2 linked regions of the Methylovirgula sp. 4M-Z18 genome follow. The protein of the gene in region 1 interacts with the protein of each later gene in a pairwise test. Links are inferred from orthologs where the notes say so. Each region holds a gene or a part of one and is shown in the gene's direction. Other genes may lie near its edges.

What was found. The genes of interacting proteins can lie anywhere in the genome.
Region 2: the proteins of grpE (region 1) and V9T28_RS16065 interact in binary tests that used the Escherichia coli proteins (3 or more experiments, as listed by UniProt). The link is inferred for Methylovirgula sp. 4M-Z18 from one-to-one orthologs.

The regions. Positions count from the first base shown.
Region 1 is NZ_CP149574.1:360,055-365,141, forward strand. Bases 1,124-3,945 are described here. They hold grpE (nucleotide exchange factor GrpE), read left to right. Parts: upstream 1,124-2,145; coding sequence 2,146-2,745; downstream 2,746-3,945. Other genes in these bases: modC (molybdenum ABC transporter ATP-binding protein), read right to left, coding at 1,124-1,250; modB (molybdate ABC transporter permease subunit), read right to left, coding at 1,247-1,906; V9T28_RS01610 (trimeric intracellular cation channel family protein), read left to right, coding at 2,742-3,380; hrpB (ATP-dependent helicase HrpB), read left to right, coding at 3,441-3,945. In the rest of the region: V9T28_RS01590 (SDR family oxidoreductase), read left to right, coding at 1-152; more of modC, read right to left, coding at 156-1,123; more of hrpB, read left to right, coding at 3,946-5,087. UniProt on the Escherichia coli protein: Participates actively in the response to hyperosmotic and heat shock by preventing the aggregation of stress-denatured proteins, in association with DnaK and GrpE. It is the nucleotide exchange factor for DnaK and may function as a thermosensor.
Region 2 is NZ_CP149574.1:3,452,470-3,457,593, forward strand. What follows is about bases 1,095-3,953. They hold V9T28_RS16065 (Nramp family divalent metal transporter), read left to right. Parts: upstream 1,095-1,753; coding sequence 1,754-3,154; downstream 3,155-3,953. Other genes in these bases: hisC (histidinol-phosphate transaminase), read right to left, coding at 1,095-1,527; V9T28_RS16070 (DUF2076 domain-containing protein), read left to right, coding at 3,232-3,953. Outside these bases: V9T28_RS16055 (shikimate dehydrogenase), read left to right, coding at 1-334; more of hisC, read right to left, coding at 469-1,094; more of V9T28_RS16070, read left to right, coding at 3,954-3,993; V9T28_RS16075 (acyl-CoA dehydrogenase family protein), read right to left, coding at 4,042-5,124. UniProt on the Escherichia coli protein: H(+)-stimulated, divalent metal cation uptake system. Involved in manganese and iron uptake. Can also transport cadmium, cobalt, zinc and to a lesser extent nickel and copper. Involved in response to reactive oxygen.

The DNA.
Region 1 (5,087 bases):
ACGTTGCCGAAAACATCAAGGGCCTGGTGCCGGCCGGCCGGTTCGGTGAGCCCTCCGAGATCGCGAAGGCCGTGGTGTTCCTGGCTTCGGACGAGGCCACCTACACCGTCGGCAGCGAAATCATGATCGATGGTGGCATGGGCACGCTGTAAATCTCACCATCGCGACGGCCCGATCTGCCGCTCGTCCAACGCAACGCTCTTCACCAAGGCGACGATGGCGTCGCCTTCCCTGAGCCCGAGTTCGTTCACCGCCTTGCGGGTGACGGCGGCGGCGAGCTGATTGCCGCCTGGCAGGGCGATATGCACCAGCGCCAGCGGGCCATCGTCCATCTCGATTTGATCGATCTGGCCCTGCAGCGCGGTGCGCATAGTGAGGCCCGACAGTAGAGTGCGGCTCAGGGCAACATCGGTCGAGCGGATGACGATCCGGGTCGGCGTGCCGGCGGCGCCGATGCGGCCGATCATCTGAATCGCTCCCGCCGGATGCTCGATCGTGGTCAGCCCATGGGCGGCATCATAAGCGCCGATCTCCGCGGTGAGCACGGAGGCGAGGTCGAAGCGGCTTTCGTCGCTTTGCCAAGAGCGTCCGAACACGTCCTGCGGCGCGCCGCGCCGCACGATTTTGCCCTTGGCGAGCACGATCACCTGGGCGGCGAGCCGCGCCACTTCGGGGATCGCGTGCGAGACATAGATGATCGGCACGCCGGCGACATCGCGCACCTGCTCGATCATCGGCAGGATTTCCTGTCGCCGTGCGTCGTCGAGTGCCGCGAGCGGCTCGTCCATGGCAAGCAGGCGCGGCCCCATCAACAGGGCGCGGCCAATCGCGACCCGCTGGCGCTCGCCGCCCGAGAGGCTTTCGGGCCGGCGCTGCAGCAGGGCGCCGAGGCCGAGGGTATCGATCAACGGTCCGAAGGCCACGCGGCGCGCCGATTTCGGTGCGAGAAACTGGCCGAACAGCAAATTCTGCCGCACGGTGAGGTGCGGAAACAGCCGCGAATCCTGAAAGACGAGGCCGATTCGGCGGCGGTGCACCGGCATGGACAGGCCGGCCGCCGTGTCGTCGAGCGTCTCGCCGCCCAGCGTCACGCGGCCCTGTTGCAGCCGGGTCAGGCCGGCGATCAGGTTGATCAAGGTGGATTTGCCCGAGCCCGAGGGGCCGAAGAACGCGAGCACGCCGTCGGTATTCTCGAATTCGGCGTCGAGCACGAAATTGCCCGTCTCATGGTGAATGGCGCACGAGATCATGCGCGCGCCCGTTTCGCCAGGCTGCGGCGCTGCAGGAATTCGGAGGCAATGAGCGCCGCCATGGAGATCACGATAGCGACCAGGGTGAGGCGCATGGCCGACGCGTCCCCATCCGGCGTCTGCAGGTTGGTATAGATCGCCGAGGCGATGGTGCGGGTCTCGCCGGGAATGTTCGAGACGAAGGTGATGGTCGCGCCAAATTCTCCTAACGCCTTGGCAAAGCTTAAGATTGCACCAGAGATGACCCCCGGCAGAGCCAGCGGCAGGCTGACGAGGAGAAAGCGAAGGAACGGATTTGCCCCCAGGCTGCTCGCTGCCGCTTCGAGTTTGGGATCGACCGCCTCGAACGACAGGCGCATGGCGCGCACCATGAGCGGAAAGCCCATGATGGCGGAGGCCAGCGCCGCGCCGGTCCAACGAAAAGCAAACGTAAAATCAAAAGCTTGCAGCAGAAGCATGCCGAGCGGGCCACGCCGTCCGAACTCAAGCAGCAGGAAATAGCCAGTCACGACCGGCGGCAGGACGAGCGGCAGATGCACGAATCCGTCGAGCAAGGTCTTGCCCCAAAACTCCTTCTTGGCCAAAACATAGGCGAGCGCAATGCCCGGAATCAGGCTCGCGCAAACCGCAACCAGCGCGATTTTCAAAGACAGCAAGACGGCCGTCCAATCGTCGGGGGAAAGGGGCGCAAACAGCAAGAGGGCCGAAACCGTGAAAAATCAGTGCCCTCAATGTAGCGGAATGCGGCAGGCGTGCAATGGCGCCGAACGGACCGCGGCCTTCCACGCCGCCTCTTGCCCAGCGACCTGGAAGGCCGTGGTCCATTCTCGGGCTTGATTTTTTGGCCGCTAAACCTGATATGCGGGGCAAAGTTTCTCTCTTTGGAAAGCGCCTCATGACCGACCACGAAAAGCCGGAAAACAAGCCGCAAGCCGAGGACGCCGCACCGGCGCCGGCGGAAAATGCCACGCCGGATCCGTTCGCCGTCGTCGAAAAGCTCAATCAGGAAACCACCGAGCTCAAGGACAAGGTGCTGCGCACGCTCGCGGAAATGGAAAATCTACGCCGCCGCACCGAGCGCGAGGTGAGCGACGCGCGTACCTATGGCGTCACCAAATTCGCCCGCGACATGCTGGAATTCGCCGACAATATTCACCGTGCGCTCGCCAATGTGCCGGCTGACGCGCGAGCGAGCGAGGGGCCGCTGAAGACGCTTGTCGACGGCATCGAGGTGATCGAGCGTAATTTCGTCACCACCCTTGGCCGCCACGGCATCAAGCGCCTGGAACCGCAGGGCCAGAAATTCGACCCCAATATGCACGAGGCGCTGTTCGAGATCCCAAATCCCAGCGTGCCGTCCGGGACGGTGGCGCAGGTCGTGGAAGCCGGCTACGCCATCGGCGACCGGGTTCTGCGCCCCGCCAAGGTCGGCGTGGCCCGCGGCGGCCCGAAAGCGGCGCCCGCCGAGGAGGCCAAGGCCTCCGGCGACGCTTGAACGGGCTGTGGTTCAGTCTCGCTGATTGGATAGGCATCGCGGTTTTCGCGCTGTCGGGCTGCCTGGTCGCGGCCCGCAAGGGTATGGATCCGCTGGGTTTCGCCATGCTGGCGACGGCTACCGGCATCGGCGGCGGCACGCTGCGCGACATGCTGCTCGCCCTGCCGGTGTTCTGGGTGCATGACCCGGCGGACATGATCATCTGCCTCGCGACCGCGCTGGGCGTCTTTTTCGTCGGCTCCTTCTACCGGCCGCTGATGCCGATGCTCGAACATTTCCGGGCGTTGCTGTGGCTCGACGCAGCCGGTCTCGCGATTTTCGCGATCAGTGGCGCGGCCAAGGCGGAAATCAGCGGCGCGCATCCGTTGACCACCATTGTGCTCGGCATGATGACGGCCTGTTTCGGCGGCATCATCCGCGACGTTTTGGCGGGCGAGCGCTCGCTTCTGTTTCATCGCGAACTCTATGCCACGGCCGCTTTTGGTGGAGCGGCCACCTATATGTTGCTGGAATTGTTCGATTTGCCGGTGGCGATCACCACGGCGAGCGGGCTGATGGTCGGCTTTGGCCTGCGTGGGCTGGCGATCGTGCGCGGCTGGGCATTGCCGGCTTTCGCCCAATTGCCCGGCCATTGAGGCCCGGTATTCAGCGAAAAGACTACCTTTCCACCAGTGCTTTGCTCTAAATCCCGCCCCATGGGTTTTTCGTTCTCCGATTCACTGCCGATTGATGCGGTCCTGAGCGATCTCGCCGCCGCGCTCGACGCGCATGCGAGCGCCGTGCTCGTTGCGCCACCCGGTGCCGGCAAGACGACGCGGGTGCCGCTCGCCCTGCTCGATGCGCCATGGCTGAAGGGCGGCAAGATCATCGTGCTCGAACCGCGGCGTCTCGCGGCCCGCGCGGCGGCGGAGCGTATGGCCGCGACCTTGAACGAGGCGGTTGGCGAAACGATCGGTCTGCGTGTGCGGCTGCAATCGAAGGTCTCGAACCGGACGCGCGTCGAAGTGGTGACCGAGGGCGTGTTCGCTCGGATGATTCTCGACGATCCGTCGCTCGCCGGCATCGGAGCCGTGCTGTTCGACGAATTTCACGAACGCTCGCTCGATGCCGATCTCGGCCTCGCGCTGGCGCTCGACACGCAAGGCGCGCTGCGCGAGGATCTGCGGCTGCTGGTGATGTCGGCGACGCTCGACGGCGCGCGGGTCGCGTCCCTCCTGGGTGCGCATGTGCCGCTGATCGAAAGCGAAGGCCGCGCCTATCCGGTGACGACGCTGCATGCGCCGCGCGAGCCGCAAGCCCGGATCGAAGACGAAATGGCGAAAGTCGTTCTGCGGGCGCTGCACGAGGAGGCGGGCTCGATCCTCGCGTTTCTGCCGGGGCAGGGCGAAATCACGCGGCTTGCGGCGTTGCTGCAGGAGCGCGTGAGGGCGCCGAATGTCGACATCGCGCCGCTCTATGGCGCGATGGACCGCGCGGCGCAGGACCTGGCCGTACGCCCCGCCAAAGATGGCCGCCGCAAGATCGTACTCGCGACCTCGATCGCCGAAACCTCGCTCACCATCGACGGCGTGCGCATGGTGATCGATTCCGGCCTTGCCCGTGTGCCGCGCTACGAGCCGGATATCGGCGTGACGCGGCTCGAGACGGTGCGTGTCTCGCGCGCCAGCGCGGATCAGCGGCGCGGCCGTGCGGGCCGCACGCAACCGGGCGTGTGCTACCGGTTGTGGGAAGAGGCGGCGACGCTGTCGCTGGAACCCTTCGCCAAGCCGGAAATTCTCTCCGCCGATCTCTCCGGCCTGATGCTCGATCTCGCCGAATGGGGGACGCACGACCCGAGCCAGCTCGCCTTTCTCGACCCGCCGCCCGCGCCTGCGGTGAATGAGGCACGCGCACTCTTGCAATCCATCGGCGCGCTCGATGCGCATAGTCGCATCACGTCCGAGGGCAAAGCCATTCGCGCCTTGCCGCTGCCGCCGCGTCTCGCGCGCATGGTGCTCGAAGCGGCGCGGCATGGCGAGGAGCCGGCCGGGCAGGCGGCGCTCGTCGCCGCGGTGCTGGTGGAGCGCGGCCTTGGGGGAGATGCAGTCGATGTGGGCGAGCGGCTGGAGCGGTTGCAGCGCGAGCGCTCGGCCCGCGCGGGCGACACCAAACGCCTCGCGCAAAATTGGGCGACGCAGGCCGTGCGGCTCGCGGCGCGAGGCAATTCGTCCATCGCCGAACCGGAAAGCTTGGGCGAAATGCTCGCCATCGCCTTTCCCGATCGCATCGCGAAAGCACGTGGTAAGCCGGGCGAGTTCCTGATGGCCAATGGCCGCGCCGCGGCGGTCGAGGCGCATGATCGC
Region 2 (5,124 bases), 3.1 Mb from region 1 along the record:
ATTCGGCGCGCCGATCAAGGCCTATAGGTGGGAAGAGCGCGCGGCCGCGTTGAACGGGGCGATGACGCTCATCAATACGACGAGTCTCGGCATGGACGGACAGCCATCGCTGGACCTCGCGCTCGACGATCTGCCGCAGGCAGCAATCGTGTCGGACATCGTCTACATCCCCAAATTCACCCCCCTGCTGACGGCGGCGCAGCGGCGCGGCAACGCCATCGTGACCGGCCTCGGCATGCTGCTGCACCAGGCCCGCCCCGCCTTCCGCGATTGGTTCGGCGTGATGCCGGAGGTGACGAAGGAGTTGCGAGCGCAGATCGAAGCGACGATGTGATGAACGGACCGCGACCGTCCCGGTCGCACGTGGCCGCAACATAGAAGATTGCATTGCGACCGGGGCGGTCGCGGTCCTTTAAGCCACAGCCCATCTCCCGGACATCGCCGCCGCGGGATATTCGCACGAGCAGATCACGTCAGGATCCGTTTAAGAGCAGCCACGAGCCGGTCGCATTCGTCATCAGTCCCAATGCTGATACGAAGAAAATCGTCGATGCGTTTCTTGGCAAAGTGCCGCACCAAAATTCCCTGGCTCCGGAGTTCCCGCGCCAAATCCGCGCCGGCTCTGTCTGGATGCCGCGCGAACAGAAAATTGGCGGATGAGTTCAGAACATCGAAACCCAATTCCCGCAGAGCCTGCGCGAGGCGCTCACGGCTGGCCATGATCAAATCGCGATGGCGTTCAAACCAGTCTCGATCTTTCCAGGCCGCGATCGCCCCTGCCAAAGCGAGCCGGTCGAGCGGATAGGAATTGAAGCTATCCTTCACTCGCTCCAGCGCGTCGATGAGCGGCCGTTGTCCGACGGCAAAGCCGACGCGCAGCCCGGCGAGGCTCCGCGATTTCGAAAACGTCTGAATGACAAGCAGATTCGGATAGGTTTTGACGAGCGGGATGGCACTCATCGCGCCGAAATCGACATAGGCCTCATCGATCACGACCACCTGATCCGCGTGGTCTCGAACCAAGGATTCGATTTCGGCGAGCGACCGCGCCATGCCGGTCGGCGCATTGGGATTGGGCAGGATGATGGCCCCACAAGGTTGCCGATAATCCTCAATGCGAACCTGCAGGTCTTCATCCACCGCAACTTCGCGGAAAGGAATGCCGTACAGGCGGCAATAGGTCGGATAGAAACTGTAGCTTATGTCGGGGAAAAGCAGCGGGCTTTCGTGGTTCAGCAAGGCTTGGAACGTATGGGCCAGAACCTCGTCGGAGCCGTTGCCGACAAACACTTCGCCCGGATCGAGATCATGACTTTTGGCAATCGCCTGCCGCAGTCGCAGGGCTGTCGGGTCAGGATAGAGCCGAAGCGTCTCGTTCACCGCGGCCGAGATCGCCGCGAGCGTGCGCGGCGATGGCGGATAAGGGTTTTCATTCGTGTTGAGTTTGGTGAGCCCGCTGATCGCCGGCTGCTCCCCCGCGACGTAGGGGATCAAGGAATGAACAATTGGGCTCCAGAAACGGCTCATCGTGGGTCTCTAGCAGGCTATGGAAAATTCCATTTTTACGCCAGCCTGACTTGCGCGGGCGCGTGTTGCAAGAGAATGCCGCCACGCGTCCCTGACCCAAGCGCCCTCAAGCTTAAAGCCGCTCAGTCAAAAGCACCGCGATCCCGCCTCGCCCACATCCAGCCCCGCTTGACATAAATATAGCAATGGCTACATTATGGAGCATATGAAACAATACGAGCCGCCCATGTCCGATACCAGCACCGCCCGCGCCCTAGCCGCCCCGATCGATCTCGCCCTGCGGCGGGCCCTGACAGGCGGCACCAGCCGCTGGCGGACGGCGTTTTTGTTCACCGGACCGGCGGCCGTCGCCTCGATCGCCTACATGGACCCCGGCAATTTCGCGACCAACATTCAGGCGGGCGCCAAACACGGCTATACGCTGCTGTGGGTCGTGCTGTTCGCGAATGTGGCGGCCATGCTGTTTCAGGCGCTTTCCGCCAAGCTCGGCATCGTGACGGGCCGCAATCTGGCGGAAACCTGCCGCGACCATGTCCCGGCGCCAATCGCCCTGGCGATGTGGGTGGTGAGCGAAATCGCTGCCATGGCGACCGATCTCGCCGAATTCCTCGGCGGCGCCATCGGTCTGACCCTGCTGTTCCAATTGCCGCCGCTCAATGTTGTCTCGGACGGTATCGGCGTCATGGCGGCCGACGCGGCGGGGGCGCTGCATCTCACCCTGCCGGCGCAAGGGCCGCTGCTGCTCGGCATGCTCGTCACCGGCGCCCTGACCTTCGTGATCCTGACGCTGGAGCGTTACGGCTTCCGGCCTTTGGAGCTCGTGATCGGCGGGCTGATCGCCGTCATCGCGCTGTGCTACATCGCCGAAATGTTCATCCCGCCGGTCGATTGGGCGGCCGCGGCGCGCGCGGCGGTCACCCCCTATATCCCCAATGCCGACGCGCTCACCATTTCCGTCGGCATCATCGGCGCGACCGTCATGCCGCATGCGATCTATCTGCATTCGGGCCTGACCCAGCGCCGCGTCATCCCCGCGAACCGTGCCGAAAAACGCAAGCTGCTGCGCTTCTCGAACCGCGAAGTGGTCATCGCGCTGACCCTTGCCGGCCTCGTCAACATGGCCATGGTGGTGATGGCCGCGGGCACGTTCCATAACGGTCACGACGATGTCGCGTCGATCGAAACCGCCTATTATACGCTGACGCCCCTGCTCGGCGCCGGCGCGGCCGCCATCTTCCTCGCCTCGCTGATGGCCTCCGGCATTTCGAGCTCGGTCGTCGGAACGATGGCGGGCCAGATGATCATGCAGGGCTTCGTGCGGTTCCGCATTCCGCTCTGGCTACGCCGCCTCGTGACGATGATCCCGGCCTTCATCGTGGTCTCGCTCGGCGTCAACTCGACGGATGCGATCATCTGGAGCCAGATCGTGCTGAGCTTCGCCCTGCCCCTGCCGCTCGTGGCCCTCATCCTGTTCACGCGGCGCAAGGACGTGATGGGCGAGTTCGCCAACCGTCCCTGGATGCAGGGCGCCGCCGTGGTGGGCACCGCCATCATCTTGATTCTCAACGTTATCCTGATCCTGCAAAGCTTCGGCGTCGATATTCCGTTCCTGCCGTCGGGCAGTTGATTGCTCTGACCTTGGCAGCGCGCTCGATCGTCCCCATATCTTAAAGGGGCGGCGACGCCGACCAGAGGAGATGATGAATGACACCGGACGAACGCCAACTTCTTTCGGGCCTTTTTGACCGCATCCGCAACGCGCCGGACGCAGCGCGTGACATGGAGGCGCAGACCTTCATCAGCGACGCCGTGCGGCAGATCCCCTCCGCGCCCTATGTGCTGGCGCAAACCGTGCTGGTGCAGGAGCAGGCGCTTGGCGCCGCCAATCAAAGATTGCAGGAACTCGAGGCGCAGGTGCGCGACCTGCAGGCCCATGCCAGCCAGCCGCAACAGGGCGGCGGCAGCTTCTTGGGCGGGCTCGGGTCGCTGTTCGGCGGCAGCCAGCCGCCGCGTCCGCAAGCCCCGGCCAACCCGCCGCAATATGCCCCGCCGCCGCAGCAGAGCCCCTGGGGCCAGCAGCCCCAGCAAAGCCCATGGGGTGCGCAGCCGCAACAAAGCCCTTGGGGCCAGGCCGCCGCGCCGCCATCGCAAGGCCCGAGCTTCCTGTCCGGCGCGTTGACGACCGCCGCGGGCGTCGCCGGCGGCATGCTGGCGGCCGAATCCATTTCGAGCCTGTTTTCCTCGCACCGCAATCCGGGGCTTGCCGACATCGCCGGCAACAATCCGCTGGGCGGTGGCGGCAACGAGACGATCATCAACAATTTTTACGACAAGCCCGGCGATAGCCGACAGTCTGCCCTGGATACGCAGCAGGGCAATTCCAACGATCAGGATCAGGACTTCCAGGACTCGTCCGACGATTACGACGATTCCGGCTCGGGCGGAGATGATTCGTCTAATGTTTAGTGTTTAGCGTGATCTCTTCTCACGCGCGGTGGCGCCGGAGAAGGGACGCTACTGCCGCAGCACATCACGCGCGATGATGAGCCTTTGAATCTCGGACGTGCCTTCATAGAGCCGAGTCAACCGCGCATCACGCGCCAGCCGCTCGACGTTGTAGTCCTGCAGATAGCCCGAACCGCCGTGCAATTGTAACGCCGTATCGGTGCAGCGCTGGGCCGTCTCCGAGGCGTAGAGTTTCGCCATCGAAGCTTCCTTGCCGAAGGGCTCGCCGCGATCCTTCTTCGCGGCGGCGTTCAGGATGAGCAGACGCGCCGCCTCCAATTCGGTCTCGCGGTCGGCGATCAGCCATTGAATGCCCTGGAAATCGCCGATCGCCTGGCCGAATTGCTTGCGCTCGCGGATATAGGCTTTGGCGAGATCCATCGCCGCGCGGGCAATGCCGAGCGACAGGCTGGCGATGCCGATGCGCCCGCCGGCAAGCTCCCCGACGGCGATGCGGAATCCGTCATTCTCGCGCCCGAGCAGGTTGGCGGCCGGGATGCGGCAGCCCGCGAAACTCACCGGATTGGTGGCCGATCCGGCCTGGCCCATCTTGCGCTCCGCCTTGCCGATGGCAAGGCCAGGCGTGCCTGCCTCGACCAGAAAGCACGAAATCCCCTTGCCCTTGGGCGCCTGCGGATCGGTGACGGCCCAGACGACGAAGACGTCGGCATATTCGGCACTGGTGATGAAGATCTTTTCGCCGTCGAGAATGTACTCGCCGCCCTCCCGCCGCGCGCGCGTCTGCATGGCGGCGGGATCGGAGCCGGCCGCCGGCTCGGTGAGGCAGAAGCTGCCAGCAAGATAGGCGCCGGAGGCAAGATGCGGCAGATGCGCCTGCTTCTGCGCCGCGGTGCCGACCGCTTGAATGACTTCGCCGACGAGATTGGTCACGGACACCGTCGTGCCCGTGGCGGCGCAGGCATAACCGATCTCTTCCACGGCCAGCGCGAAGGCCACCGAGCCCGCCTCGGGTCCATCGTAATCGGCGCCGATCTTCAAGGCCATGAAGCCCTGCTCGCCGAGATATTTGAGATTGGCGAGAAATTGCGGCCGCCCCTCGCCGCGGTCGAGAACCGGCGCCAGCGGCGCCAA